2 regions of the Streptomyces sp. NPDC091282 genome follow, and region 1 is predicted to be linked to the other one. Evidence: predicted binding sites of a transcription regulator. Region 1 holds the regulator's gene; the other holds the start of a gene.

What was found. The regulator HrcA, encoded in region 1, represses chaperone genes, less so after heat shock. The targets are predictions, from matches to a motif close to TTNGCACTCNGNNNNNCNGAGTGCNAA.
Region 2: groES (co-chaperone GroES) is a predicted target of HrcA. The motif match lies at 2,818-2,844, and genes of this name have one in related genera.

The regions. Positions count from the first base shown of each region.
Region 1 covers NZ_JBIVUX010000001.1:910,068-925,080, forward strand. The annotation lists gene ACIQOE_RS04150 (IclR family transcriptional regulator) at 1-400, shown strand, start outside; gene ACIQOE_RS04155 (MFS transporter) at 637-1,818, shown strand; gene ACIQOE_RS04160 (adenosine deaminase) at 1,815-2,837, opposite strand; gene ACIQOE_RS04165 (ribonuclease Z) at 2,858-3,763, opposite strand; gene ACIQOE_RS04170 (histidine triad nucleotide-binding protein) at 3,770-4,123, opposite strand; gene ACIQOE_RS04175 (S41 family peptidase) at 4,203-7,412, opposite strand; gene ACIQOE_RS04180 (hypothetical protein) at 7,459-8,007, opposite strand; gene ACIQOE_RS04185 (VOC family protein) at 8,107-8,499, opposite strand; gene ACIQOE_RS04190 (16S rRNA (uracil(1498)-N(3))-methyltransferase) at 8,549-9,295, opposite strand; gene ACIQOE_RS04195 (nitronate monooxygenase) at 9,292-10,389, opposite strand; gene dnaJ (molecular chaperone DnaJ) at 10,496-11,632, opposite strand; gene hrcA (heat-inducible transcriptional repressor HrcA) at 11,633-12,649, opposite strand; gene ACIQOE_RS04210 (MBL fold metallo-hydrolase) at 12,813-13,535, shown strand; gene ACIQOE_RS04215 (DUF3097 domain-containing protein) at 13,570-14,376, shown strand; gene hemW (radical SAM family heme chaperone HemW) at 14,410-15,013, opposite strand, start outside.
Region 2 covers NZ_JBIVUX010000003.1:296,544-311,556, reverse strand. The annotation lists gene ACIQOE_RS15290 (ABC transporter permease) at 1-455, shown strand, start outside; gene groL (chaperonin GroEL) at 619-2,244, opposite strand; gene groES (co-chaperone GroES) at 2,363-2,671, opposite strand; gene ACIQOE_RS15275 (polysaccharide deacetylase family protein) at 2,922-3,725, opposite strand; gene ACIQOE_RS15270 (polysaccharide deacetylase family protein) at 3,722-4,612, opposite strand; gene ACIQOE_RS15265 (methyltransferase domain-containing protein) at 4,703-5,905, shown strand; gene ACIQOE_RS15260 (cell wall-binding repeat-containing protein) at 5,883-7,925, opposite strand; gene ACIQOE_RS15255 (RNA polymerase sigma factor) at 8,045-9,319, opposite strand; gene ACIQOE_RS15250 (YciI family protein) at 9,363-9,719, opposite strand; gene ACIQOE_RS15245 (LCP family protein) at 9,917-10,966, opposite strand; gene ACIQOE_RS15240 (LacI family DNA-binding transcriptional regulator) at 11,255-12,286, opposite strand; gene ACIQOE_RS15235 (hypothetical protein) at 12,469-12,735, opposite strand; gene tsaD (tRNA (adenosine(37)-N6)-threonylcarbamoyltransferase complex transferase subunit TsaD) at 12,732-13,826, opposite strand; gene rimI (ribosomal protein S18-alanine N-acetyltransferase) at 13,819-14,316, opposite strand; gene tsaB (tRNA (adenosine(37)-N6)-threonylcarbamoyltransferase complex dimerization subunit type 1 TsaB) at 14,334-14,990, opposite strand.

The DNA.
Region 1 (15,013 bases):
CGAGTACCTGCGCACGATCAGCAGGGTGGGCCGCCGGCTGCCCGCGCACGCCGCCGCCCTGGGCAAGGCGCTCCTCGCGCAACGCCCCGGCGAGGACCTCCCCGAGGGGCCGTACGAGGCCCTGACCCCGCGCACCCGCACCACGCGGGAGGCGCTGGCCGCCGACCTCGCCGAAGTGCGCGCCCGCGGCCACGCGATCGACCGCGAGGAGGCCGTCACCGGCATCACCGGCTTCGGCTTCGCCCTGCGCTACGACACCCCGGCCCAGGACGCCGTCAGCTGCTCGGTGCCGGTGACCCGTCTGACGCCGGAGCACGAGGACCGGATCGTCGCCGTGATGCGGGAGGTCCGCGCGAGGATCGAGGCGGCGACGACCGGAGGCACCGTCAACTGGCGCTGACGGAAAGGGACTTCACGCGCGGGCGCGGACCGGGCGGTGCCGTGCGGCCTGCCACGGCGCGCGGCGCTCCTACCCCTCGGCCCACCCCGCAAACAGAACATGACCCAGATCACACCGCCTCCCCTTCTTCCGCCCTCCCCGCGCTTGATACAAATTGCCCGCGCGTTCCTGTCCGTCGACGGCCTGCGCCCCCTCCCCCCGCTCCGTCGCTCCTTTCGCATGCCCTGGGAACGCCCGTGTTCGCCCGCACCACCCCCTGGCCGCTCGTCGCCCTCTTCACGGCCGGGTACCTCTCCCCCTACCTGCTCCCGACCACCGTCGGCCGGCTCGACTCGGGGCTCCCCGTCTCCGCCACCCAGGCCGGCGCCATCGGCAGCGCCCTGCTGCTGAGTTCCGCGGCGGCCGGTTTCCTGCTGGCCTCCCGCGTGGACCGCATCGGCCCCCGCACCCTGGCCCGCGCCGGACTGCTGCTCGCCGTGCTCGGCTACGGCGGCGCCGCCCTCACCGGGCACGTCCCGGCGGTCGTGGCCGGCGTGATGGCCGGCGGCTTCGGCTCCGGCACGGTCACCGCGGTGGCCGCCACCGGCATCGCGGCTCAGCGCGACCCGCACCGCGTCACCACGCTCGGCCTGCTCGGCGTCTCCGCGCTCGCCGCGGCCGTGTACCTGACGGTCCCGCACCTCGGACCCGGCCACGCCCAGCCGCTCGCGGCGATCGCGCTCACCGCGCTCGCGGTCTGGCCGCTCACCGGCCGCCTGTCCCCCCGTACCGCCCGGACCGTCGCCGTCACCTCCGGCCCGAAACTGCCGCACCTGCGCTCCGGCCTGCTGCTGGCCGCCGCGATGCCGTGCTGGTCGGCGGCGCAGAACTCGCTGTGGGGAGTGAGCGGCCGCATCGGCCTGACGCAGGCGCACCTCGGCGAGGTGACCGTCGGCGTGGTCTTCGCGGTGGCGCTCGGCGCCGGCCTGCTGGGCGTGGTCGCGGCCGGCGCGCTCGGCCCGCGGCTCGGGCAGGCCCTGCCGATCGGCCTGGGCACGGTGCTGATCGCCGGCTGCATCGCGCTCAGCGCGTCGGCCACGGACCTGACGACGTTCGCGTCCGGCGAGATCGCCTGGAACCTGCTCTACCCGGTCGTCCTGTCGTACGTCATCGGCCTGGCCGCCTCCCTGGACCCGCGGGGCCGCTGGGCGGTGCTGGTCGGATCGGCGTCGTCACTGGGGACGGCCGTCGGCCCGATGACCGGCAGCCTGCTGTCGGCCGCCGCCGGGTTCCCGGCGATGGGCGCGGTCCTGGCGGCGGGCCTGCTCGCGGTCGCGGTCCCGCTGACGGCGGTGGCGCTCGGGCGCAGGACCACCACCGTCACGACGGCCTACCCGTCCCTCACCGACGAACCGGTCCGCCTGGACGTCGCCGCCTAGCCCCTGCCCGGTGTGCCGTGGGGGCCGTCGCCGAACTCGTAGGCGTCCACCTCGGCGAGGTAGCGGGAGCGCAGGTCCTCGTCGTCCTCCAGGAAGGAGGCGCGGAAGGAGTTGCGGGCCAGCTCCCGCATCTGCTCCTTGGTCAGGCCCAGCGCGTCGCGCACGGCGTGGTAGTTGTCGGCGACGTAACCGCCGAAGTAGGCCGGGTCGTCGGAGTTGACCGTGCACAGCAGGCCCGCCTCCAGCATCGCCCGCAGCGGGTGCTCGGCGAGGACGTCGACCGCGCGCAGCCGTACGTTCGACAGCGGGCACAGCGTCAGCGGGATCCGCTCCCGCACCAGCCGGGCGACCAGGTCCGGGTCCTCCATGCAGCGCAGCCCGTGGTCGACGCGCTCCACGCCGAGCAGGTCCAGGGCCTCGGTGATGTAGGCGGGCGGCCCCTCCTCACCGGCGTGCGCCACGCGGCGCAGCCCGAGGTCGGCGGCCGTCTCGTACACCTCGCGGAACTTGGCCGGCGGGTGGCCGACCTCGGCCGAGTCCAGCCCGACGCCGATGATCCGGTCCAGGTGGGGCCGGGCGGCCTCCAGCGTCTCCAGCGCCGAGTCGGCGGACTCGTCCCGCAGGAAGCACATGATCAGCCGGGTGGACATCCCGTGGTTCTCGGTGCTCCGGCCGAGCGCCCGCCACAGCCCCTCGACGATCGTGCGCATGGGCACGCCGCGCGCGATGTGCGCCTGCGGGTCGAAGAAGATCTCGGCGTGCCGCACGCCCTGCGCGGCGGCCCGCGCCAGATAGGCGTTCGCCAGGTCCTCGAAGTCCTGCTCGGTGCGCAGGACGGTCATCAGCTCGTAGTACAGGTTCAGGAAGGACTGGAGATCCTTGAACAGGTAGGCCTCGCGCAGGGCCTCGGTGTCCGCGTAGGGCAGCACGACGCCGTTGCGGGCGGCCAGCCGGAACGCCAGCTCCGGTTCCAGCGTGCCTTCGATGTGGAGGTGCAGTTCCGCTTTGGGGAGGGGCATCAAAGCATCGTAAGGCCGCTTCACCTGCGCTTCGGAACCGGCACTCGGAGCAGGTCGTAGGCGACGGTCAACTCGCCCGCGTAGCCCACGTCCCGTGCCTGCCGCTCGAACTCCTCCGGGTCCGGGTAGCGCTGGCTGAAGTGGGTCAGCACCAGGTGCCGGACCCCGGCGTCGCGGGCGACGGCGGCCGCCTGACCGGCGGTCAGGTGGCCGTGCTCCGCGGCGAGCCCGGCGTCCTCGTCGAGGAACGTGGACTCGATGACGAGCAGGTCGCAGTCCTCGGCGAGGGCGTGCACCCCGTCGCAGAGCCGGGTGTCCATCACGAACGCGAACCGCTGCCCGCGCCGCACCTCGCTGACCTGGTCCAGGGTGACGTCACCGAGGACGCCCTCGCGCTGGAGACGGCCGACGCCCGGGCCCCGCACGCCGAGCGCGGCGAGCCGGTCGGGCAGCATGCGCAGGCCGTCGGGCTCGACCAGCCGGTAGCCGTAGGACTCGACCGGATGGGACAGCTTCCGGGCCTGGAGCGTGTATCCGGCGGTGACGGCCAGGTCGCCGTCCGCGTCGACGGGCGCCTCGGTGACGCCGACGGTCTCCCGGTAGGCGGTGGCGTACCGGAGCCGGTCGAAGAACCGCTGCCCGGACCTCGGGAAGTGCGCGGTGACCGGGTGCGGGACCTTGTCGAGGTTGATGCGCTGGACCACCCCGGCGAGGCCGAGGCTGTGGTCGCCGTGGAAATGGGTGACGCAGATCCGGTTCAGGTCGTGCGCGGCGACCCCGGCCCGCAGCATCTGCCGCTGGGTGCCCTCGCCGGGATCGAAGAGGATGCCCTCGCCGTCCCAGCGCAGCAGGTAGCCGTTGTGGTTGCGGTGCCGGGTGGGCACCTGGCTGGCGGTGCCGAGGACCACCAGTTCACGGACGGACACGGCGGTCTATCCGGGCGGCCACTGCAGGCCACGGCCGCCGAGGACGTGCGCGTGGGCGTGCCAGACGGTCTGGCCGGCGCCGCCGCCGGTGTTGAAGACGATGCGGTAGCTCTCCAGCTTGTCCTCGTCGGCGACGGCCTGCGCCTCGCGCAGTATGTCGGCGGCCACCGCGGGTTCGGCCGCGGCGAGTTCGGCCGCGTTCGCGTAGTGGACCTTGGGGATCACCAGGACGTGCGTGGGCGCCTGGGGGTTGATGTCCCGGAAGGCGACGGTGGTGTCCGTCTCGCGGACGACGGTCGCGGGGACCTGGCCTGCGACGATCTTGCAGAACAGGCAGTCGTCCTCGGGTTCCCCTGCCATGTCTTCTCCTCACCGGTGATCAGCTTCGTGGGCATCGTAGTCGGTCCGGCCGCGGGAGGGCGGGGGCCGGGCGCCGTCCTCACCCGGGCAGCGACGGCGGGGTCTTGGCGGGCGTGGTCCGCAGCGCCTCCAGCGCCAGCCGCACCGCCTCCTCCAGCTGGGGATCCCGGCCCGCGGCCCAGTCCTGCGGCGCCTGTACGACCTCCACGTCCGGGTCGACGCCGTGGTTCTCCACGCCCCAGCCGTACCCCTCCAGCCAGAACGCGTACTTCGGCTGGGTGACCAGCGTGCCGTCGACCAGGCGGTAGCGGCTGTCGATGCCGATCACCCCGCCCCAGGTGCGGGTGCCGACCACCGGGCCGATGCCGAGCGCCTTGATCGCCGCGTTGACGATGTCCCCGTCCGAACCGGAGAACTCGTTCGCGACGACCACCACCGGGCCCCGGGGCGCGTCGCCGGGGTAGCTGAACGGGCGCATGCCGCGCGGCACGTCCCAGCCGACGATCCGGCGGGCCAGTTTCTCCACGACGAGCTGCGAGGTGTGCCCGCCGCGGTTCTCCCGGACGTCCACGACGATGCCCTCGCGGGCCATCTCCACGCCGAGGTCGCGGTGGATCTGCGCCCAGCCCGGCGCCTGCATGTCCGGCACGTGGAGATAGCCCAGCCGGCCCTCGGACAGCTCGCGCACCCGGGCCCGGCGGCCGGCCACCCACGCGTGGTAGCGCAGCGGTTCCTCGTCGGCGACGGGGACGACGACGGGGTGGCGCAGTTCGCCGCCGCCCGCCGGGGACACGGTCAGCTCGACCGCCTTGCCCGCGGTGCCGACGAGGAGCGGGCCGGGTCCGGTCACCGGGTCGACGGGGCGGCCGGCGACGGCCACGATCGCGTCGCCGGGCCGGACCGCGACGCCCGGCGCGGCGAGCGGGGAGCGGGCGCCGGGGTCGGAGGTCTCGGCGGGCAGGATCCGGTCGATGCGCCAGCTGCCGTCCGGGTGCCGGGAGACGTCGGCGCCGAGCAGGCCCTGGCGCGGCCCGTGGCCGTGGCCGCCGCGCGGGGTGACGTAGGCGTGCGAGGTGCCCAGTTCGCCCTGCACCTCCCAGAGCAGGTCGACCAGGTCGTCGTGGGTGGCGACGTGGTCGACGAGCGGGCGGTAGCGGTCCAGGACGCCGTCCCAGTCGAGGCCGCCGAGGTCCGGCCGCCAGAACTGGTCCCGCATGATGCGGCCGGTCTCGTCGAACATCTGCCGCCACTCGGCGGCCGGGTGGAGGGTCTGCCGGACGCGCGACAGGTCGACGGTGACGTTGGTGTCGCTGTCGTCGTCGCCGGAGGCACGGCGGTCACTGGGTACGACCCTGAGCTTGCCGTCGGCCCACAGCAGGACGCGCTTGCCGTCGCCGCTGACCTCGAAGTGGTCGGCGTCGGAGGAGAGGTACTCGATGCGCTGCTGGGCGAGGTCGTAGCGCTCCAGCTCGGTCTTGGGCTCCGGGTCCTCGGGGTGGGCGCGGGAGGCGCCGAGCACACCGCGCACCGGGTGCCGCAGCCACAGGACGCCGTCCTTGGCGGCGCGCAGACCCGAGTAGCGGCCGGCCTCGACGGGGAAGGGCACGATCCGGTCGGCGAGGCCCTCCAGGTCGACGCGGGTGGCGGGGGTGCCCTCGGCGTCGGGGGTCTCGTCCTTGTCGGGGGTCTCGAAGGGGCGGCCGTGCCGCTGCGGGCCGAACGGCGAGGGGGTGGTGGCGGCCAGGGTGATCAGGTGCGGCCGGTCGCCGACCACGAACGCGAGGTCGAAGACGTGCTCGTCGTAGACCGGGTCGAAGGAGCGGGTGGAGAGGAAGGCGAGGTGCTTGCCGTCGCGGGTGAAGGCGGGCGCGTAGTCCTTGAAGCGCAGCGGGGTCGCCTCGGTGACCGTGAGGTCGGTGGTGTGCGCGATGCGGAGCTGGGCGAGCCCGCCGACACCGGGGTGGGACCAGGCCAGCCAGCCGGAGTCGGGCGAGAACGTGAGCCCGCCGACGTCGCCGTCCTCGCTGCGGTCGACCTCGCGCACCTCGCCGGTCTCGCGTTCGACGAGGAGCAGGCGTCCGTCGTGCGCGGCGACCGCGACCCGGCCGCCGTCGGGGGCGACGGCGAGGTCCAGGACCCGGCCGAGCTGCCCGGCGGCGAGCCGGCGCGGGGTGGCGCCGGGCACCCGGCCGGTGGCGGGCGCGAACTCCAGGGCGTCGTCGCCCTCGGCGTCCGTCACCCACACCACCCACTCCTCCGCGTCCGCGCGGAAGGTGACGGGCATGCGGGCGCGCACTCCGGGCTCGGCGGCCAGGGCGCGGGCCGGACCCGACCGGTGGGTCACCCAGTGCACGCCGCCGCGGACCAGGACGGCGCTGCCGCGCGCGGTGTGGTCGGGCGAGGCGGCGGAGAACCAGTGGGCCGCGTTGACCGGGCCCGGCTGCCGGTCCACCCGGGCCCCGCCGAGCCGGATGTCCAGCCGGCGCGGCTCGGCGCCCTCCAGGTCGTCCAGGAGCCAGAGCTCACCTGCCGAGGCGTAGACCACGCGGGTGCCGTCACCGGCCGCGTGCCGGGCGTAGAAGCCGCCGAGGGGGGTGTGCCGGCGCAGGTCGGAGCCGTCGGCGAGGGAGGAGTACAGCGCGCCCGTCCCCTCGTGGTCCGAGAGGAAGGCGATCCGGTCCCCGGCCCACACGGGCTGTTCGATGTTGCCGTCGAGTTCCTCGTGCAGCCGGACGAACTCGCCCCCGCCCTCGCGGTCGATCCACAGCCGGCCCGCGGTGCCGCCGCGGTACCGCTTCCAGGCGGCCGCCTCGCGTCCCATCGTCGCGGAGAGCAGCACGGTGTGCGGTCCGAGGGCGACGTGGCCGACCGGGCCGTAGGGCAGCACGGCGGAGGGCCCGCCGTCGAGCGGGACGGTCCTGGCCCAGCTGCGCCGCAGGCTGGCCTGGCCGTAGGTGCTGATCGCGAGGACCTGTCCGTCGGCGGTCCAGCCGCGCACCTGGGTGCGGGAACTCCCCCAGTGCGTCAGGCGGGTGGCGGAGCCGCCGTCCACGGGGGCGGTGTGCACCTCGGGGGCGCCGTCGCGGGTGGAGGTCCAGGCCAGCGTGGTCCCGTCGGGCGAGATGCGCGGCAGGGTCACCGGGACGTTGTCGGCGCTGACCCGCCAGGCCCGGCCGCCGTCCAGGGGCGCGAGCCACACGTCGTCCTCGGCGGTGAAGGCGACCAGGTCGCCGTGGACATGGGGAAATCGGAGGTAGGACCGCGGTCCTGTCGCTGCACCCTGAGTCACCCGCTCAGACTATGCACGCCGGGCCGGTCGCGGTGACCGGTTTCGATCACTTGCCCTGCACGGGCCGGCACTTGGGATCGTCCTCGCACCAGAGGGTCCTCGTCACGGTCACGGTGGGACCCGGCCGCTGTCCGTAGGTGGGCGGCCGGTAGGTGCTGCCGACGGGCGCGGGGGTGGCGTCGCAGTCGCCGAGGCCCGTCACCCGGAACCACTCCTTGCCGCCCACCTTCGCGACGAGGTTCCCGCGCACGCAGGCCCCGCTGACCGCCTTGGTGATCCGCCCGGTGACGGTGATGTCCCGGCCGTCCTTGGTCCTGCCCCGGCAGTCCACGGAGACGACGGCGGTCTCGGACGCCGAGGGCGTCTTCGGCGCGGCCGAACCGTAGTTGCCGGTGCAGGTGAGCCAGCTGACGTCGACGTGCTGCCGTTGCAGCTCGGCGGTGGCGGTCCGGTCGGTGGTGTACGCGACGGTCGCGGAGTTCAGGTCCGTCGGCCGGCAGCCCGCCAGGCCGATCACGGCGATCACGACGAGCCCCGCAGCGGCCGCGGGCCCGGTCACGCGCGGCCGTCGCCGAAGCGGCCTCGATGCCCCCATGACAGGCAGACTGCCACCGACCGGTCCGTGACGGTAGGGGGCGTGCGGCCACTCACGTGTTCGCAGGGGTCACCCGCACGGGGCGCGGCCCGTGTCTCGTCAGGTGAGCAGCAGCAGCCATTCCTGGAGTTCCACCAGGTTGCCCTCCGGGTCCTTCAGGTGGGCCACGCGCATGCGTTCGGTCATCGGCGCCGGTCCGTGCACGAGGACCGCGCCCCGCGCGGCGAGCTGCTCGCAGTAGGCGTCCAGGTCGTCGACGCGCAGCACCACCAGCGAACGGTGCCCGGTCGCGGTGTCCCCCAGCTCGCCCAGCACCTCGGCCATCATGGTCCGGTCCTGCAGGGCTATCCCCGCCGACCCGGCGTGCGGACTGAACTTCTCGTACGGTCCCTCGCTCGCCCCGGACTGCGGCTTCAGCCCGAGCACCTCGGCGTAGAAGCGGTAGCAGGCGGCGAAGTCGGAGACGAGGAGCCGGACTTGGGCGAGTTCCACGGCGCGTTCCCCCTGGGGTGTCGTTCGGGTCGGGGTGGTGTCGTACGGGTCAGGACCACCGGCCGGTCCGGCCGAGGAGCAGGGCCGCGGCCGCGGTTCCGGCGGTCGATGTACGCATCACCGTAGGCCCCAGGGTGCAGGCCCTGGCACCCGCCTCCTCGAAGAGCGCCACCTCGTCCCGGGCGACGCCCCCTTCGGGCCCGACGACCAGCACGATCTCGCCGTCGGCGGGCAGCGGCACGGCGGCCAGCGCCTCACTGGCGTGCCCGAAGTCGGAGTGGAGCACGGCGGCCAGGGCGGCGCCCGCCACAAGTGCCGCGACCTGCTTGGTGGTCGCCGCGTCCGCGATCTCCGGGAAGCGCACCCGGCGGGACTGCTTGCCGGCCTCGCGGGCGGTGGCCCGCCACTTCGCCAGGGACTTCAGGCCCCGGTCGCCCTTCCACTGGGTGATGCAGCGGGCGGCCTGCCAGGGCACGATCGTGTCGACGCCCACCTCGGTCATGGTCTCCACGGCGACCTCGCCGCGGTCGCCCTTGGGCAGCGCCTGGACGACGGTGATGCGGGGCCGCGGCGGCGGCTCCTCGTGGAGGGCCAGGCCCGTCACGACGAGCCGGTCCTTGCCCTCGGCGGCCTTGACGACGCCCTCGCCCCACCGTCCGCGTCCGTCGGTGAGGATGACGTCCTCACCGGGCTGGAGCCGTTTCACGGAGACGGCGTGCCGGCCCTCGGGTCCCTCCAGGACGGCCTCTCCGCCGAGGACGGTCAGCGGGTCGGCCACGAACACCGGGGCGGTCACCGCCCGGCCCCCGTGACGCCCGTGCCGCCGGCCCCGGCGGACAACGCTGTCGCCGCGGCGGCGAGTTCGTCCGCGAGGACCTCCACCAGCCGCGCGGCGGGCAGTTCGCGGACCATCCGGTGCCCCTGCCCGGCCCACAGCGCCATGCCCTGCGCGTCCCCGGCCGCGGCGGCGGCCTTGCGCAGCGGCGAGGTGAGGTGGTGGACCTCGGGGTAGGCGGCGGGCGCGTACGGGCCGTGCTCGCGCATGAAGCGGTTGACCAGGCCGCGGGCGGGCCGCCCGGAGAACGCCCGGGTCAGCGCGGTGCGGGTGAACAGCGGGTCGGTCAGCGCCCGCTTGTGCGGTTCGGCGGCGCCGGACTCGGGCGTGGCCAGGAAGGCGGTGCCCAGCTGGGCGGCGCTCGCCCCGGCGGCGAGGACGGCGGCGATCTGGCTGCCGCGCATGATGCCGCCCGCCGCGACGACGGGAAGGGCCACGGTCTCGCGTATCCGGCCGACCAGCGCCAGCAGGCCCGTCCCGGACCCGTCGTTCTCCGGCACGTCCCGGTGGGTGCCCTGGTGGCCGCCCGCCTCCACGCCCTGGGCGATCACCGCGTCGGCGCCGGCCCGTTCGACGGCGAGCGCCTCCTCGGCGGTGGTGGCGGTGACGAGGGTGAGGGTGCCCGCCCGGCGCAGCGCCTGAAGCGCCTCCGGGCTCGGCACGCCGAAGTGGAAGGAGACCACGGGCACCGGGTTGTCGAGGAGGACGGCGAGCTTCGCGTCGTAGCCGTCGTCGCGGCCGCTGTCCGGGTCGCCGAGCTCGGTCTCGTACCAGGCGGCCTCACCGGCCAGCTGGTGCGCGTACACCTCCACCGCGCCGGACTCGGCGTGCTCGGGCTGCGGCATGAACACGTTCACGCCGAAGGGCCGGCCGGTCAGTCCCCGCAGCTGCTTGATCTCCTGGTACATCCCGTCGGCGGTCTTGTACCCGGCGGCCAGGAAGCCGAGGCCGCCCGCCTCGGACACGGCGGCGGCGAGCTGCGGCACGGAGACCCCGCCCGCCATCGGGGCCTGCACGATCGGAAGCGGGAAGAGATCGGTCAGTGCGGAGGACATGACGGCATGTTGTCACGTCCTCCGAACAAGACCGAATCGGGCCGCCCCTTTGGCACATGCCACATATGTCCGGCCCGCGGGGGCGGCGCCCCGGCCCGGCGGCCCGTCAGCGCCCGTTGAACGCGTCCTTGAGACGGCTGAACAGACCCTGCTGGCCGGGCTGGAACTGGCCCGTCGGACGCTCCTCGCCGCGCAGCTTCGCCAGTTCCCGCAGCAGCCGCTCCTGCTCGGGGTCGAGCTTGGTCGGGGTCGTCACCTCGACGTGCACGATCAGGTCGCCGCGGCCGCCGCCGCGCAGGTGCGTGACACCGCGCCCGTGCAGCGGGATCGACTGCCCGGACTGGGTGCCCGGCCGGATGTCGACCTCCTCCAGGCCGTCCAGCGTCTCCAGCGGCACCTTCGTGCCGAGGGACGCCGCCGTCATCGGGATCGTCACCGTGCAGTGCAGGTCGTCGCCGCGCCGCTGGAACGTGGAGTGCGGCAGCTCGTGGATCTCGACGTACAGGTCGCCGGCCGGACCGCCGCCGGGGCCGACCTCGCCCTCGCCGGCGAGCTGGATCCGGGTGCCGTTGTCGACACCCGCGGGGATCTTCACGGTCAGCGTCCGGCGCGAGCGCACCCGGCCGTCGCCGGCGCACTCGGGGCACGGCGTGGGCACGACGGTGCCGAAGCCCTGGCACTGCGGACACGGCCGCGAGGTCATGACCTGGCCCAGGAAGGACCGCGTCACCTGCGACACCTCACCGCGGCCGCGGCACATGTCGCAGGTCTGCGCCGAGGTGCCCGGCGCCGCGCCCTCGCCGTTGCAGGTGTTGCAGACGACGGCCGTGTCGACCTGGATGTCCTTGGTCGTGCCGAAGGCCGCCTCGTCCAGCTCGACCTCGATCCGGATCATGGCGTCCTGGCCGCGGCGGGTGCGCGAGCGCGGACCGCGCTGCGACGCCGTACCGAAGAACGCGTCCATGATGTCCGAGAAGTTCCCGAAGCCGCCGGCCCCGAAGCCGCCCGCGCCCGCGCCGCCGCTCTGCGAGAGCGGATCGCCGCCGAGGTCGTAGACCTGCTTCTTCTGCGGGTCCGAGAGCACCTCGTAGGCGGCGTTGATCTCCTTGAACCGCTCCTGGGTCTTCGGATCCGGGTTGACGTCCGGGTGCAGCTCGCGCGCGAGCCGACGGAAGGCCTTCTTGATCTCTTCCTGCGACGCGTCGCGGCGCACGCCGAGAACGGCGTAGTAGTCCGTGGCCACTTACGACTCCGCCAGGATCTGTCCGACGTACCGTGCCACCGCTCGTACCGCTCCCATCGTTCCCGGGTAATCCATGCGGGTCGGTCCGACCACGCCGAGTTTGGCGAGTGCCTCGCCGCCCGAACCGTAGCCGACCGACACCACGGACGTGGAGTTGAGTCCCTCGTAGGCGTTCTCGTGACCGATGCGTACGGTCATGCCCGAATCCCCCGCCTCGCCCATGAGCTTGAGGAGCACGACGTGCTCCTCCAGCGCCTCCAGGACGGGCCGGATCATGAGGGGAAAGTCATGTCCGAAGCGGGTGAGATTGGCGGTACCGCCGATCATCAGCCGCTCCTCGTTCTCCTCGACGAGCGTCTCCAGCAGGGTGGAGAGCACCGCCGAGACCGTACCGCGGTCCTCGGCCTCGAAGGCTTCCGGCAGATCCTCCACCAGCCGGGGCACGTCCGAGAACCGGCGGCCCGCGACCCGGCTGTTGAGCCGTGCCCGCAGATCCGCCAGCGCGGACTCCCCGAAGGGCGCCGGACAGTCGACCATACGCTGTTCGACCCGTCCGGTGTCGGTGATCAGCACCAGCATCAGCCGGGCCGGCGCGAGCGCCAGCAGTTCCACGTGCCGCACGGTGGACCGCGTCAGCGACGGGTACTGCACGACCGCGACCTGCCGGGTCAGCTGCGCCAGCAGCCGCACCGTCCGCGCCACGACGTCGTCGAGGTCGACGGCGCCGTCGAGGAAGTTCTGGATGGCCCGCCGCTCGGGCGCGGTCATCGGCTTGACACCGGCGAGCTTGTCGACGAACAGCCGGTAGCCCTTGTCGGTCGGGATCCGCCCGGCGCTGGTGTGCGGCTGGGCGATGTACCCCTCGTCCTCCAGGGCGGCCATGTCGTTGCGCACGGTCGCCGGGGAGACGCCGAGGTTGTGCCGCTCGGTCAGCGCCTTCGACCCGACCGGCTCCTCGGTACCGACGTAGTCCTGGACGATGGCGCGCAATACCTGAAGCCTGCGTTCACTCAGCATGCGGCGCCACACCTCCAGAAAGTCGTCCCCGCGGCCTTTCGGGTCTTTCGTCTGGCACTCTGCGATCCCGAGTGCCAGCGTCCCCGGCCCAGTGTACGGCCGTCGGGCACCGACCGGGCAAGGTCGGCCGGGACCCGTTGCGTTCTGCAGCTAGCGTCCCGGTATGACGGTGACTTGGGAAGAGCTGGGCTGGGAGCGGCTGGCCGAGGGGGTCGGCCGGTGCCGGCTGCCGGGCTGGGACTGCACGGCCGGGCTGGTTCTCGGGGCGGGCCGGGCCCTGATGGTGGACGCCGGGTCGAGCCTCGCGGAGGGCGCGCGGTTGCGCGGGCAGGCGCGGCGGCTGGCCGGACGCCGTGTGACCGATCTCGCGCTCACCCATCCCCACTTCGACCACGTCCTCGGCGCCCCGGCGTTCGCGGGCGCCGACGTGTACGCGGCGGCGGGCGTAGAGGCCGTGTTCGGGCACGGCCGCGAGGAGATCCGCCTGGACGCGGTCCGCAACGGCCTGCCGGCCGCCGAGGCCGCCGAGGCGGTGGCCGCGCTGACGGAGCCCGGCCGCGCGGTGCGCGGCGAACGGACCCTGGACCTCGGCACCGGCCGCCGGGCCCTGCTGGCCGCCGTGGGCCCCGGCCACACCCGGCACGACCTCGCGGTCCTCGTCCCCGGCGACCCCGCGGTGGTGTTCTGCGGCGACCTGGTGGAGGAGTCCGGCGAGCCGCAGACCGGACCCGACGCCGTGCCGTCCCGCTGGCCGGTCGCGCTGGACCGCCTGCTGTCCCTGGGCGGCGAGGACGCCCGGTACGTGCCCGGTCACGGAGCGGTGGTGGACGCGGCCTTCGTACGACGCCAGCGCGACGCGCTCGCCGCCCGCTTCGGCGTGTCGTGACCACGCCGCCCCCGCTTCTCCTATCGTCATCCGAATGCGCCAGTACTCCGCCGACCTGACCCCGCCGTGGAAGAAGCCGAAGCCGGTCCCGGAGGTGGCCGCCGAACCCGGCCTGGTCGTCGAGGAACCCGGCACCGGCTTCTGCGGCGCGGTGATCCGCTGCGAGGCGGGCACGGTGACGCTGGAGGACCGCTTCGGCAAACACCGCGTCTTCCCGCTGGAGCCCCGCGGCTTCCTCCTGGAGGGCCGGGTGGTCACCCTCGTGCGCCCCGCCGCTGCCGCCCCCGCGCGCCCCTCCCGCACGGCCTCCGGTTCCGTCGCCGTCCCCGGCGCACGCGCGCGCGTGGCCCGCGCCGGCCGCATCTACGTCGAGGGCCGCCACGACGCGGAACTCGTCGAGAAGGTCTGGGGCGACGACCTGCGCGTGGAGGGCGTGGTCGTGGAGTACCTGGGGGGCGTGGACGACCTGCCGGCGATCGTCGCCGAGTTCGCGCCGGGCCCCGACGCCCGCCTCGGGGTCCTGGTGGACCACCTGGTGCCCGGCACCAAGGAGTGGCGCATCGCCGAGTCGGTCACCAGCGGACACGCCCTGGTGGTCGGCCACCCGTACATCGACGTCTGGGAGGCGGTGAAACCGGCCGCCGTCGGCATCGACGCCTGGCCGCGGGTCCCGCACGGCCAGGACTGGAAGACGGGCGTGTGCCGGGCGCTCGGCTGGCCCTCGGACAACACGGGCGCGGTGTGGCAGGCGATCCTGGCCCGCGTCGGCTCCTACAAGGACCTGGAACCGGAACTGCTGGGCCGGGTGGAGGAACTGATCGACTTCGTGACGGCTCCCTAGGGTCTCCCCCTCGGGGTCCGGACCGCCCGCCTCTCAGTCCACGAGGTCCCGGACCACCGCGTCGGCGAGCAGCCGGCCGCGCAGCGTCAGCACGGCCCGTCCGCCGTCGTACGGGCCCTTCTCCAGCAGCCCGTCCGCCAGCGCGCGCCGGGCCGCCGTCCGCCCCTGCTCCTTCAGCAGCGTCAGCGGCACTCCCTCGCGCAGCCGCAGCTCCAGCAGGATCCGCTCCACCCGGCGGTCCTCGTCGGTGAGGACCTCGCGCCCGGCGCCCGGCGACCGTCCCGCCGCCAGCGCCGCCGCGTACGCGCCGGGATGCTTGACGTTCCACCAGCGCACGCCGCCCACGTGCGCGTGCGCGCCCGGTCCCGCGCCCCACCAGTCGGCGCCCCGCCAGTACAGCTCGTTGTGCAGGCACCGGGCGGCCTCGGAGGTGGCCCAGTTGGACACCTCGTACCAGTCGAAGCCGGCCGCCGACAGCATCTCCTCGGCGATCAGGTAGCGGTCCGCGTGCACGTCGTCGTCGGTCATCGGGACCTCGCCCCGGCGGATCCGGCGGGCCAGCTGGGTGCCCTCCTCGACGATCAGCGCGTACGCGGACACGTGGTCGGGGCCGGCCCCGACCGCCGCGTCCAGCGAG
Region 2 (15,013 bases), on a different contig from region 1:
GCGCCATCGCCCCGATCGCCGAGGTCGAGCTGGTGGGGCTGAACGTCCAGGGACTCGAACAGATCGCGGTCGTGGAGACCCTGCTGGGCCTCGGCATGATCATGGGTCTGGTCATCGGGGTGGCCGCGTTCCTCGTGTCCGTGACCGACCGTGCGGTCGAACGCCGTGCGCAGGTCACCGCCGTCACCCTGATCGGCGCCAGGGCCCGGACCATGCGAGCCGTGCAGTGCCTCCAGGTGGTGCTGCCGCTCGGTCTCGGTCTCGCGCTGGCGGTCGTCACCGGAAAGCTCGCCGAGTCCAGCTACCTCATCACCGGCGGCGGGGCGATCCGCTGGGATGTCGCCGGCGTTCCCCTGCTGTCCGTGGCGGTGGCGGGAGTGGTGGCGGCCGCGACGGCGGGCTCTCTGCCGCTGGCCGGCCGCCGGATCGATCCGGAGCTGATCCGCCGCGACTGACCGGTCCGCCCCGGGGCCGGGGCGGGTTGTCCGGATCACCGCCTGCCGCACGCGGGTTGCCGGGGCCCGGACGTGCCCCGGCACCATGCGAGAGGGCTCTGCCCCGCCGCGGAACGGCGGGGCAGAGCCCTCTACTGCTGCCTACCGGCGATGCCGGCGTGCCTCAGTGGGCGTGGCCGTGGGAGTGGCCGGCCGCGGCCGGCTCCTCCTCTTCCTTCTTCTCGACGACCAGGGTCTCGGTCGTCAGGAGCAGGGAGGCGATGGACGCCGCGTTCTCCAGGGCGGAGCGGGTGACCTTGACCGGGTCGATGACGCCGGCCTTGACCAGGTCGCCGTACTCGCCGGTGGCGGCGTTGAAGCCCTGGCCCTTGTCCAGCTCGGCGACCTTGGAGGTGATGACGTAGCCCTCCAGGCCGGCGTTCTCGGCGATCCAGCGCAGCGGCTCGACGACGGCACGGCGGACCACGGCGACACCGGTGGCCTCGTCGCCGGTCTTGCCCAGGCCGCCCTCCAGCACCTTCGCGGCGTGGACGAGCGCGGAGCCACCACCGGAGACGATGCCCTCCTCGACCGCGGCGCGGGTCGCGGAGATGGCGTCCTCCAGACGGTGCTTCTTCTCCTTCAGCTCCACCTCGGTGGCGGCGCCGACCTTGATCACGCACACGCCGCCGGCCAGCTTGGCGAGGCGCTCCTGGAGCTTCTCGCGGTCCCAGTCGGAGTCGGTGTTCTCGATCTCGGCCTTGATCTGGGCGACGCGGCCGGTGACGGCACCGGACTCACCGGCACCGTCGACGACCGTGGTGTCGTCCTTGGTGACCGTGACACGGCGGGCGGAGCCCAGCACGTCCAGGCCGACCTGGTCGAGCTTGAGGCCGACCTCCTCGGAGATGACCGTGGCGCCGGTGAGGATCGCCAGGTCCTCCAGCATCGCCTTGCGGCGGTCGCCGAAGCCGGGGGCCTTGACCGCGACCGCGTTGAAGGTGCCGCGGATCTTGTTGACGACGAGGGTGGAGAGGGCCTCGCCGTCCACGTCCTCGGCGATGATCAGCAGCGGCTTCGAGGCGTTGCTCTGGATGATCTTCTCGAGCAGCGGGAGCAGGTCCGCGATGGAGGAGACCTTGCCCTGGTTGATGAGGATGTAGGGGTCCTCCAGGACGGCCTCCATGCGCTCCTGGTCCGTCACGAAGTACGGCGACAGGTAGCCCTTGTCGAAGGCCATGCCCTCGGTGAAGTCCAGCTCCAGGCCGAAGGTGTTGGACTCCTCGACGGTGATGACACCGTCCTTGCCGACCTTGTCCATCGCCTCGGCGATCAGCTCGCCGACCTGCTGGTCCTGGGCGGACAGCGCGGCGACGGCGGCGATGTCGGACTTCTCGTCGATCGGGCGGGCCGTCGCGAGCAGGTCCTCGGAGATGGCGGCGACGGCGGCGTCGATGCCCTTCTTCAGGGCGGCCGGGGAGGCACCCGCGGCGACGTTCTTGAGGCCCTCGCGGACGAGCGCCTGGGCCAGCACGGTGGCGGTGGTCGTACCGTCACCCGCGATGTCGTTGGTCTTGGTCGCCACCTCCTTCACCAGCTGCGCGCCGAGGTTCTCGTACGGGTCCTCGATCTCGACCTCGCGGGCGATGGTGACACCGTCGTTGGTGATGGTGGGGGCACCGAACTTCTTGTCGATGACGACGTTGCGGCCCTTGGGGCCGATCGTCACCTTGACGGTGTCGGCAAGCTTGTTGACGCCGCGCTCAAGGGCGCGACGGGCGTCCTCGTCGAACTTCAGGATCTTCGCCATGGGAGCGGTTCAGCCCTCTCGGAAAACGTGAGTGAAACGAACCGCGCCCCCGACGCCCGGCTTCATGAGATCGCGGGGGCCAGGGGCGCAGCTCAAAGCAGAATGTGCTTCGGGTGAACTACTTCTCGATGATCGCGAGCACGTCGCGAGCCGAGAGGACGAGGTACTCGTCGCCGTTGTACTTCACCTCGGTGCCGCCGTACTTGCTGTAGAGCACGACGTCGCCGACCTTGACGTCGAGCGGCAGGCGCTCGCCGTTCTCGAAACGGCCCGGGCCCACGGCGAGGACGGCGCCCTCCTGGGGCTTCTCCTTCGCGGTGTCCGGGATGACCAGGCCGGAGGCCGTGGTCTGCTCGGCGTCGAGCGGCTGGACCACAATGCGGTCCTCAAGCGGCTTGATGGCAACCTTGGAGCTGGTGGTCGTCACGATCCGACCTCCCCCTTCGGAGATCTCACGGGGTTAACTGTCTGAGGTGGCGACCAGGTGGATCCGTCGTCGCGGGTGCCGGACCTGCCCGTCGCGTGGTTGGCACTCTCATCTGCCGAGTGCCAGAGCCGAGACTATGACCGGGATTAGCACTCGGTCAAGCGGAGTGCCAATCGGTCGCGGCGCGGCGTGGAAAATCGGTGCCGGGGAGCGGGTGACGGGGCCGGGTGAGGGCGCCGGGTGACGGGCCCTAGAGGTAGTCCTCCAGCCGCCCTACCGTCAGACCCGCCTCCTGGGCCCGGCGCAGGAGGCGGGTGGTGCGTTCGCGCAGGGTCAGGCCGGTGGCCTCGTCCGGGCCGACCAGGACGATGTCGCCGGGGCGCAGCCGCTTCTCGCCGTGGCCGAAGGTGATGCCGTCGCCCGTCATGGCCGCGCGCCACAGGACCACCGCCGTCACGCCGCAGTCGGCCGCCGCGCGCAGGGTGGTGGTGTCGTACGTGCCGTAGGGCGGCCGGAAGAGGCGGGGGCGGATGCCGAACCGGGATTTCAGCTTCTCCTGCTGGCCGCAGATCTCGGCGCGCTGGCCGGCGTAGGGCAGGCCGGACATGGCCGGGTGGTCGAGGGTGTGGTTCTGGACGCTCGCGCCGACCTCCTGGAGGCGCGCGAAGTGGCCGTAGCCGGGGCCGACCACGCTGTCGGTGAGGAACATGCTCACCGGGAGCCGCAGTTCGCGGACCATGTCGACGAACCGCGGGTCCTTCTCGGCGCCGTCGTCGTAGGTCAGGAAGACGACCTTGTCGGCGGTGTCGACGTGGTCGACGACCGGGGGCAGGGCGTCGTGGAGGGCGAGCGGGTGCAGCGGGGGGTGCGGCGCGGGGAGGAGGGGCGCGGCCAGGCCCCAGCGGCGGTAGGCCTGTTCGCCGGCCGGGCCGTGCGGCCGCACCCGGTCGGCCGCCTTCTTGCCCAGCCGTTCGATCGGGTCGACGGACTGGGCGCAGCCCGCCAGGAGGAGGGCGGCGGTCAGCAGCGCGGCCGTCGCCCTCGGCCTGCTCACAGGTAGTCCTCCAGGCGCGCCACCGCATAGCCCTCGCGGGTGACCTTGTTCAGAAAGCGGCGCATGTCGTCGACCATCGTGCCGTCCCAGTCGTCCGTGCCCCGGAAGTGCGTGAGCACGATGTCGCCGGGGTGCAGGCCGCGGTCCCACTCGCGGTACTCCCAGTGGTCGACGAAGACCTCCTCGTCCCAGATCGGCGCGTACTTGATGCCGCAGGACTTGGCGGCGCGCAGGGTGTCGCCGTTGTAGTTGCCGTAGGGCGGCCGGAAGACCGTCGGCGCCTTGCCGAACTGCTTCTTCATGATGGCCTGCATGCCGCAGATCTCGTCCCTCTGCTCCTCGTAGGACAGGCCGGGCAGGTAGGGGTGGGTCAGCGTGTGGTTGTTGAGGGTGTGGCCCTCGGACTGCATCGTGCGGAAGAAGCCGTAGTCGTCCTTGACCAGGTAGTTGCTGAGGAACGCGGTGTAGGGGATCCGCAGGTCGTTCATCATGCGCAGGAACCGCGGGTCCTTGTTCGCGCCGTCGTCGATGGTGAGGAAGACGATCTTCTGCCGGGTCGGGACCGTGGTGAAGACGGGCGGGAGGTCGTCCTCCACCTGCCCGTCCACCTCGAAGCCGTCGCGTGCGGTGATCCGCGGCTTCACCTTCGGCGGGGCCGGGGCGCGCAGCGGCACGGCGTCCAGGCCCCAGTGCTTGGCGGCGGCGACCAGGGCGGCGTGGGAGTCGGGGGCGGCGGCGGGTTTGTGCGGCCGCGGCTGGCCGGCGGCGGGGCGGGTGGTGGAGCCGCTGTCGGACCCCGCGCAGCCGGACATCAGGGCGGCCACGGCCAGCAGGCCCGCCGCGCCCACCATCAACCCTTTTTTGTCATTTTGTACGACTACTCGCATGGTGTCGGATCCTTCCAGGACCTCCCCCGGAACCGGCGCCGACACCGCCGCCGGAGGCGAACCATCCACCGACTGGCCGACAATGACCCGGTGAACGACGTCCTCGCCCCGCTGCTGACCCCCGAGGGCCGCGCCCTCCTCGCCGAGGTGCGCGGCACCGCGCCCGCCGACGAACTCGCCGTCGCCACCCGGCTGCGCCGCGAGCATCCGGCCGAGCTGGTGTCCGCGGCGCTCTCCCAGGCCCGGCTGCGGCAGCGGGCGGCGGCGAAGTTCGGGGAGGCGGACGCGGACCGCATGTTCTTCACGCCGAACGGGGTCGAGCAGTCGACGCGGGCGAGCGTGGCCGCCTACCGGGCGCAGTCGCTGCGGGCGCTCGGCGTGCGCACCGTCGCCGACCTGTGCTGCGGGATCGGCGGCGACGCGATCGCGCTCGCCCGCGCCGGGATCCGCGTACTGGCGGTGGACCGGGACCCGGCCACCGCGGCGGCGGCGCGGGCCAACGCGGCGGCGCTCGGGCTCGACGGCCTCGTCGAGGTCCGGGAGGCGGACGTCACGGAGGTGGACACGAGCGGCTGCGACGCCGTCTTCGTCGACCCGGCGCGGCGCGGCGGCCGGGGCCGCATCTTCGACCCGGAGGCCTACTCGCCGCCGCTGTCCTGGGCGGTCGAGGCCGCCCGCGGGGCGCCGTGCGGTGTGCTCAAGGTCGCGCCGGGCATCCCGCACGAGGCGATCCCGGCGGACGCCGAGGCCGAGTGGATCTCGGACGGGGGCGACGTGAAGGAGGCGACGGTGTGGTTCGGCGCGCGGGTGACACCCGGCGCCCGGCGCGCGGTGCTGCTGCCCTCGGAGGCGGGCGTGTGGGCCTCGCCCGACACCATGCTGCCGAATCCCGCGGTGCGGCCGGTGGGACGGTACCTGTACGAGCCCGACGGCGCGGTCATCCGCGCCCATCTGGTCGCCGAGGTGGCCGCGGACCTGGACGGCGGGCTGATCGACCCCACCATCGCCTACATCACGGCGGACGAGCGGCACGCCACCCCGTACGCGAGCGCGTACGAGATCACCGACCAGCTCCCCTTCAACGTCAAGAAGCTGAGGGCGCTGCTGCGCGAGCGCGGGGTCGGCACCCTCACCGTGAAGAAGCGCGGCTCGGCCGTGGAGCCGGAGGAGCTGCGCAGGAAGGTCAAGCCGCAGGGACCCCACGCGGCGACCGTGTTCCTGACCCGGGTGGCGGGGGCGCCGACCATGCTCGTCGGCGCCCCCGCACCGGCTACTGGTGCTGAGCGGTCCTGACCGGGGCCAGGTTCGGCTCGGCGGCCGTCCGGGCGGACTTGACACCGGCCGAGACGGGCTCACCGGCGTCCTGGCGCAGCGCGAAGGTCCGCGCGGTCGAGGCGACGCCGTTGTAGTACGGCCGGTACACGAAGTCGTTCCCGCTCGCGCTGATCGACGAGCCCGCCGTGTTGAGCGCGCCCAGCGTGACCGAGCCGGTGTCGCCGAAGGCGATCACCGCCTGGGTGCCGGCCGATTCGCGCAGCAGGTAGCTCTTGACCTCGTCGGACAGGGCGGGCCGGGAGGTCCACAGCACGGGCCCGTAGATGTTCATCGCCGAACCCGCGGAGACCCCGTCCCGCCAGGAGCCGGCGTAGGCGACGGCGGTCTGGCTCGGCGTGGTCCACCAGAACTTGGCGACGGCCACCGACAGCGCCTCGCTGTTGGCGCCGGTGATCGGGTAGTAGTAGTACGTCGACGGCCACTTGGACAGCGACGTGTGGGTCAGCGCGTACTTCGCGTCCGCCCCGACCGTGATCACCATGGTCTTGGCCGGGTTGAGGCTGTTGAGGTACGACTTGACCGACGCCGTCAGCGACTTGCCGCTGGTCAGGACCACGCTGCCGGTGCTGCCCGCGCCGTCGGCGCCGGCCGCTGCGGCCGCCGGGAGCGCCGCCTGGTAGTCGGTGCCGCTGGCCAGGAAGACGTACGACGGGCTGGTCGTGACCGTCTTGGCGGCCTTCACCGAGGTGTCGTAGCGGTCGGTGCCGGAGATCCGCTTGGGCACGTAGCCGAGGGACTTCAGCTGCGTGGAGACGTTCGTGCCGAGGACCGAGGTGCCGCCGACCATCCAGACCGAGGCGCCCTTCTTCAGGGTGCGCTTCAGCTCGTTCCGCACCGCCGTCGACAGCCCGCTCGCCGCGGTCGTCAGCACCGGGCCCTGCCGCTTGCCGGCGAGCGCTGTGGCGGTGGGCGCGTCGGCCGAGTCGTCCTGGTTGAGCAGCACGGCGGACTTGGCGTCCAGCAGGCCGGACTGGCTCTGGCCGACGGTGTTCCAGCTCCAGCGCGAGGCGGCGACGACCGTGCCGTTGGCGTCGGCGCCCCAGACCCGGGCCGTGGTGTTCTTGCGGACCGGCTGCCAGCTGGGGTTGTCCTGGAAGTTTCGGCCGTCGGTGTCCGCGACCTTGGTCAGCTCGCCGGTGGCCACGTCCGCGTACTCGACGGTGTGCACGTCACCGCTGTCGGACGAGGTGTGCGCGTCGAAGACGATCCGGGTACCGGTCGGCGACCAGGACGGGTTGGCGTACCAGCGCGGACCGGTGGTGAGCTGCTTGACGCCGGTGCCGTCGGCGTTCGCCGTGAACACCTGGTAGTTGCCGTCGGCGTCCTTGCGGACGAAGGCCAGCTTCGTGCCGTCGGGCGACCAGTCGGGCTGCTCGGCGCCGGTCAGGACGCGCTTGACGGTCTTCGCGTCCGAGTCGTAGACGTAGACGCCGGCGTTGTCGTAGCAGCCGTAGTTGACGTTCCGCTGGAAGGCCACCAGGCCTGATGCCGGGTTCACCGTCGGGTGGGTGTCGCAGACGGTGGAGGGCTCCAGCGCGCTGCTGAGCAGCGGCTCGGGGGCCCACGATCCGTCCGAGGGACCGTAGACCAGCTGACCCGCGGTGGAGAAGACGACGTACCGGCCGCTCCAGCCGTAGGCGAGGTCCTCGTAGGCCGCGCTGGACCGTACGCCCGTCGCCCAGGGCAGGGCGATCCTGGTGGAGCCGCTGGGACGGTAGCTGGAGACCTGGCCCGCGCTGGTGACCAGTCGGCTGCCGTCCGGCGCCCAGGCGGCCCAGTCTCCGCCGACGCCGGGAATCTGTGTGGTGCTGCCCGTCGCCGGGTCGATCAGCATGCCGCCGTCGACCAGGATCTTGCCCTCGGTTCCCGGCCAGGACCCGGCGTCGTCGGCGACGGCGCCCGGCGCGATCGCCAGGGTGCCTGTCGCGGCCAGTACGGCCGCGGTCGCGAGCGCCGCCGCACGGCGGCGCGTGAACATTCTCAAGTTGTCGACCCCCCATGGTCTGTACCGCCCCCTGTACGGGGGCCGGGTCACTGTAGTGACCAACCAGTGGCCATGGGAACGGAGTTGCGAATGAACACCTGTCTGCTTCCAGGTTACGAAGCGCACTCCCGTGCCCTGGCCAGGAGCAGCTGCCGCTCCCGTTCGTTGCGGGCCAGGGCCGCGGCCCGTTCGAACTCCGCGCGGGCCTGCGCCGTACGCCCGAGGCGGGCCAGCAGGTCGCCCCGCACGCTGGGCAGCAGGTGGTAGTCGCGCAGGGCGGGCTCCGCGGTCAGCGGCTCCACGATCGCCAGGGCCGCGGCCGGGCCGTCCGCCATCGACACGGCCACCGCCCGGTTCAGCTCGACGACCGGGGACGGCGACCGGACCGCCAGCAGGCCGTACAGGGTGGCGATGGACCTCCAGTCGGTCTCCTCGTAGGTGTACGCGTGCGCGTGGCAGGCCGCGATGGCCGCCTGCAGGGCGTACGGCCCCGGGGCGCCCGTCGCCGTGGCGTCGGCGCGGGACAGGGCCCTGATGCCGCGGGCGATGAGCATCCGGTTCCAGCGGCGGCGGTTCTGGTCCCTGAGCAGCACCGGCTCGCCGTCCGGGCCGGTGCGGGCCGCGGTACGGGAGGTCTGGAATTCGAGGAGCGCGGTGAGGGCGTGCACCTCCGGCTCCTTGGGCATCAGCGAGGACAGCACCCGGGCCAGCCGCAGCGCGTCCTCGCACAGCGAGGGACGCAGCCAGTCGTCGCCCGCCGTGGCCGCGTACCCCTCGTTGTGGATCAGGTAGATGACGTCGAGCACCGAGCCGAGCCGGGCCTCGCGGTCCGGGCCGTACGGCACCTCGAAGGCGATGTTCCGGGTGGCCAGGGTGCGCTTGGCGCGGACGATGCGCTGGGCGACCGTCGGCTCGGGGACGAGGAAGGCACGGGCGATCTCGGCCGTGCTCAGACCGCCGAGGAGGCGCAGCGTGAGCGCGGTGCGGGCCTCGGGCGACAGCACCGGGTGGCAGGTGGTGAAGACCAGCCGGAGCAGGTCGTCGTCGATGTCGTCCGGGTCGGCGGGTTCCTCGGGCGGGGCTGCCGTCTCCAGGCCGCGGCCGATCTCGGCGAGCTTGCGGGCGTAGTTCTCCCGGCGCCGGACCAGGTCGACGGCGCGGTGGCGGGCGGTGGCCATGAGCCAGGCGCCCGGGTTGTCGGGCACCCCGTCCCGCGGCCACTGCTCCAGGGCCGCGACCAGCGCGTCCTGGGCCAGTTCCTCCGCGATGCCGACGTCGCGGACGACCCGGGCGACGCCGGCGATCACGCGGGGCGATTCGAGCCGGAAGACGGTCTCGATGGCGTGGCGGGTCTCGGCGTCGAGGCCGGCGGGGGGCTGTGTGCTCACAGCCCCCCATGCAACACCCACCGCGGGACGTGCGCCAGGAAGGTCAGCCCTCGGCGATCTCCCGGACCTCGCAGGTCACCGTCCAGAACTCCTCGTGCACCTTCAGGAACCGCTTGGTCCACTCCAGGGCCTCGGCCATGTCCTTGCACTGCATGATCGCGTAACCGCCGACGACCTCCTTGGACTCCGTGAACGGCCCGTCGGTGACGGAGATCTTCCCGCCCTCCCAGTGCACCCGGCTGCCCTGGGCGGTCGGCGTGAGGCCCGCGGTGTCCAGCATCACGCCGGCCTTGGTGATCTCCTCGATCAGCTCGCCCATCCGCTGCATCAGCTCCTGGCTGGGGCCCTCGGCGGGGGCGGTGTTCTCGTCGATCTTCACGAGCGACAGGTAACGGGGCATGGTGACTCCTGGTGTTCCGGTGCGCTGCGGGGGCTCTCCCCGCATCTCACCCTTGCGTCGAACGGCCCGGACGCAGATCGACACGCGCGCCGGAATGTCCCGGAGTTTTTCCGCGCCCGCGGCCGGGGACCTTCCCCCGCGTCCGCCGCGAGGGCGTGCATGGCGTCGCGCGGCGGACGGGAACTGTCAGACAGGCCCTAGCGCAGGGACTTCCAGAGGTCGCTCGCCTCGGGTTCGTCGGCGATCACCCGGTTGGGGTCGGAGGGGGCCGTCACCACGGGCATCATCACCGTCTTGACGTGGTCCGAGGTCAGGCCCTTGAGGCTCTGGCCGAGGCGCATCAGCTCGCCGAGCGAGTCCAGGCCCGTGTCGGTGGTGAGGCTGGCGGTGACCGCGTCGGCCACCTGGTAGAGCCTGGCAGGGTCGGAGAGGAGGCTGATGGAGGCCATCCGGTCCAGCAGCGCCTTGACCAGTTTCTGCTGGAGGCCGATCCGGCCGAGATCGCTGCCGTCGCCTATGCCGTGCCGGGTGCGGGCCAGCGCCAGGGCCGTGGTGCCGTCGAGGTGGTGGGTGCCCTTCGCCAGGTGCAGATGGCTGTCGTCGTCGTCGATGTCCTGCGCGGTGGTGACGGTGACCCCGCCGAGCGCGTCCACCAGCTTCGCGAAGCCCGAGAAGTCGATCTCCAGGTAGTGGTCCATGCGCACGCCGGTGATCGACTCGACCGTCTTGACCGCGCACACCGCCCCGCCCACCGAGTAGGCGCTGTTGAACATCGCGCCGTAGGAGACGGACGTGGAGCCGCCGGAGGAGAGCGGGCAGGAGGGACGGGTGACCAGGGTGTCGCGCGGGATGCTCACGACCGTGGCCTCGGTGCGGCCGGCGTCGACGTGGACGACCATCGCCGTGTCGGAGCGGGCGCCGCCGCTGTGGCCGCCGCCGAGCTTCTGGTTCTCCTTGCCGCTGCGCGAGTCCGAGCCGAGCACCAGGATGTTGACGGAACCGGTGGGCAGCGGCGAGGCGGACGCGGTGGCGGTCGGCGTGGTCACCGCCCTGGCCGGACGGTCGTCGCCGAGCGCGCTGTTGATGTCGACGCTCCTGATGTTGTCGTTGAGGTGCCGGTAGACCCACCCGGCGCCCGCGAGGCCCAGCGCCATGACCCCCGCCAGGGTGAGGCCGACGATCTTCAGCCATCTGGGCCGCCGGCCCGCCCGTCCGCCCGCCCCGTCCCGCTCCTCGTGTCCCGTCACGAGACAGGAACGTAAGTCCGAATTATTAGGGGACTGTTAGCGCGAGTGCCCCAAGGCCGTTTTCTTCGGAAAATCTCACCCTTCTCAGGCGCGCTTCAGCCCTGGGGCACGGCCCGCACCGGACTGCCGCCGCTCCGGGGGTTGTTGGACCCGGGCCCGCCGAACCGCCGTCCGGTGGCCGGGAGGTGACGTGGGGACGGGTGGTCCGCGCGCCGCCGTACTCCCCCGAGGCCGATCGGGTGCACGGCGGAAAATTTCGGCGCGGGAGCCCGGCGGAACAGGCCCGTCTCAGCCGGTCGCCGGAGGTGCCGTGCTCGACCGCACCACCAGGCTGGTCGCCAGCTCCACCCGGGTCGCGGTGGTGGCCTCCGCCGCCCGTCCCATCTCCAGCACCAGCCGCGCCGCCGCCTCGGCCATCTCGGTGAGCGGCTGCCGAACGGTCGTCAGCGGCGGCCCCACCCAGCGGGCCACCGGCAGGTCGTCGAACCCGACGACGCTCACGTCCTCCGGGATCCGCAGCCCCAGCTCGCGCGCCGCCTCGTACAGGCCGAGCGCCTGGAGGTCGTTGCCGGTGAAGACGGCGGTGGGCCGGTCGGGCATGCGCAGCAGCTCCAGGCCGAGCCGGTAGCCGGCGTCGTGATGGAAGTCCCCGGCCTTGACCAGGCGCTGGTCCACGGGCAGCCCGGCGGTCTCCAGCGCGGCCCGGTAGCCGTCCACCCGGGCCCGGCTGCACATCATCCGCGAGGGCCCGCTGATCGCCCCGATGCGCCGGTGGCCCAGCTCGACCAGGTGCCGGGTGGCGGCCAGGCCGCCCTGCCAGTTGGTGGCGCCGATGGACGGCACGTCCGGGCCCGGGTCCCCGGCCGGGTCCATCACCACGAACGGGATCGACCGGCTCAGCAGCAGCGCCCGCTGCGACTCGTCCAGCCCCGACAGGACCAGCACCACTCCGTGCGGCCGCCGCGCCGCCACCTGGTCGGCCCAGGTCCTCCCCGGGGTGAGGCGTCCGGCGCTCTCGCTGAGCACCACGCTCAGACCGGCGTCCCTGGCCACGTTCTCCACCCCCCGGATGACCTCCATCGCCCAGGCGCTCTCCAGTTCGTGGAAGACCAGGTCGATGAGCGGGGACCGGGAGGCCTCGGCGCGCCGCCGCCGGTAGCCGTAGGTGCGCAGCAGTTCCTCGACCCGGGTGCGGGTCGCCGGAGCGACGTCCGCGCGCCCGTTCAGGACCTTCGAAACAGTCGGAGCGGACACACCGGCCTCACGGGCGATCTCGGCGAGTGTCGCCGTCTGCGTTTCTGCGGGCTTCGGAGGCGTCATGCCGGCGATCGTATCCCCGTGCTCCCATCGGGACGAAGACCCGCGTACACCCCGGGTTCCCGGAACATTCGGAGCCGAGAGCGCAACATTCGGCGGATTTTTCGCTTGCCCCGGTCACCTCGACGGAGGCGAGGCCCCGGACGCCCGGACGGTGGAACCCGCTCCTCCTCCGTGCCGGGGTCTCAGGGAGTCTCGGTTCCGGCCGACTCGAAGCGCCAGCGGTGCACCGGACGGGCCGTCAGGCCGCCGGGCGGGTCGCCGAGTTCGGGCAGGTCCGGGGCGTCGTACGAACCCGGCCACCACGTGACGACCAGCACCCGGTCCTGCGGCGCCCGGAACGCCTCCCGGCGCAACGGGGCCTTCGCGAGGGGCTGCCGCCGGGCCCAGTCCAGCAGCTCGCCGCCCCGGCCCGGCACCGCCCGCGCCTCCCACATCAACGCGACCGTCACGTGTAGAGGTTCTCCTTGCTGACCTCGTGCACGTGATCGTGATGGTGGTGGCCCGGCACGTGCGGGTCGGTCACCGGCAGCGAGCTGTCCGCCGACAGGTCCCAGCTCGACGCGGCCCGGTTGCGCGCGACCATCTCGGCGCCGAGGGCCGCCACCATCGCGCCGTTGTCCGTGCACAGCTTCGGGCGCGGCACACGCAGCCGGATGCCGGCCGCCTCGCAGCGCTCCTGGGCGAGGGCGCGCAGCCGGGAGTTGGCGGCGACACCGCCGCCGATCATCAGGTGGTCGACGCCCTCGTCGCGGCAGGCCCGGACGGCCTTGCGGGTCAGGACGTCCACGACGGCCTCCTGGAAGGAGGCGGACACGTCACGGACCGGGACGTCCTCGCCGGCCGCCCGCCTGGCCTCGATCCAGCGGGCCACCGCCGTCTTGAGGCCGGAGAAGGAGAAGTCGTACGCCGGGTCGCGGGGGCCGGTGAGACCGCGCGGGAAGGCGATGGCGCGCGGGTCCCCCTCCTTCGCGTAGCGGTCGATGACCGGACCGCCGGGAAAGCCCAGGTTCAGCACCCGCGCGATCTTGTCGAAGGCCTCGCCCGCCGCGTCGTCGATGGTCGCGCCGAGCGGCCGCACGTCGGAGGTGATGTCCGAGGAGAGCAGCAGGGAGCTGTGGCCGCCGGACACCAGCAGGGCCATCGTCGGCTCCGGCAGCGGACCGTGCTCCAGCTGGTCGACGCAGATGTGGGAGGCGAGGTGGTTCACGCCGTACAGCGGCTTGCCCAGCGCGTACGCGTAGGCCTTCGCCGCCGACACGCCGACCAGCAGCGCCCCGGCCAGTCCGGGGCCGGCGGTGACCGCGACGCCGTCCAGGTCCTTGGCGCTCACGCCCGCGTCCTTCAGCGCGCGCTGGATGGTCGGGACCATCGCCTCCAGGTGCGCCCGGGACGCCACCTCGGGGACCACACCGCCGAAGCGGGCGTGCTCGTCCACGGACGAGGCGACGGCGTCGGCGAGCAGGGTGGTGCCGCGGACGATGCCGACGCCGGTCTCGTCGCAGGAGGTCTCGATCCCCAGTACCAGGGGTTCGTCAGCCATTGATCTCGGTTCCTTGTCCGGAAGTGGGTCCGTCGGCGGGGCCGCTGCCCGGTTCGGTCGTCAGGCGCATCACCAGGGCGTCCACGTTGCCCGGCTGGTAGTAGCCGCGTCTGAACCCGATGGCCTCGAACCCGAACCGCTCGTAGAGCTTCTGCGCGCGGGTGTTGTCGACCCGGCACTCCAGCATGACCTCGGCGCACTCGAAGGCGGTCGCGGCCCGCAGCAGCTCGGTCAGGAGCTGCCCGCCGAGACCCGTGCCCCAGTGGTCGCGGGCGACGGCGATGGTCTGGACGTCGCCGAGTTCGCCCTGGGCCGCCAGTCCGGCGTACCCGACGACCTGGCCGTCGGTCAGGGCGACCACGTACCGCCGGGTCGCCTCCGGTCCCCTGGCGTGCGCCAGTTCGGACCAGAACATGCCCCGCGACCAGGCGTCCTCGGGGAACAGGCCCTTCTCAAGCTCCAGGACCCGGTCGATGTCCCACCAGCGCATCTCGCGCAACTGTGCGGTCACTTCGGGGTGACCACCTTGTAGTTCTTGGGCACCTGCGCGTCCGGCCTGCGCAGGTACAGCGGCCGGGGCGTGGGCAGTTCCTCGCCGGCGGCCAGCCGCTCGGCGGCGAGCGAGGCGAGGGCGGCGGCGGAGACGTGCTCGGGTTCGTGCACGACCGGGAAGGTGTCGGGGTAGAGCATCGCCCCGGCCCCGACCGCGGGCAGACCCGCGACGCGCTCGGCGATGTCGGCGGGCCGGTCGACGGCGGGATCCGTGAGCCGGGTGCGCGAGTCGGCGTACGTGGCCCAGTAGACCTCTTTGCGGCGGGCGTCGGTGGCCACGACGAACGGTCCCTTCTCGACGTCGGCCGCGTAGGCGAGCCCGTCGAGGGTGCACAGGCCGTGCACGGGGACGCCGAGCGCGAGGCCGAAGGTGTCCGCGGTCATCAGACCGACCCGCAGGCCGGTGTAGGGACCGGGTCCGATGCCGGTGACGATCCCGGTGACGGCGTCCAGGGTGACCCCGGCCTCGGCGAGGACGCGGTCGACGGCCGGCAGCAGCAGCTCGCCGTGCCGGCGCGCGTCCACCTGGCTCGACGAGGCGATGACGGCCTCACCGTCGTGCAGCGCGACGGTGACGGCGGGGGTGGCGGTATCCAGAGCGAGCAAGAGCACGCGAACAGCCTACGGCTCCGGCG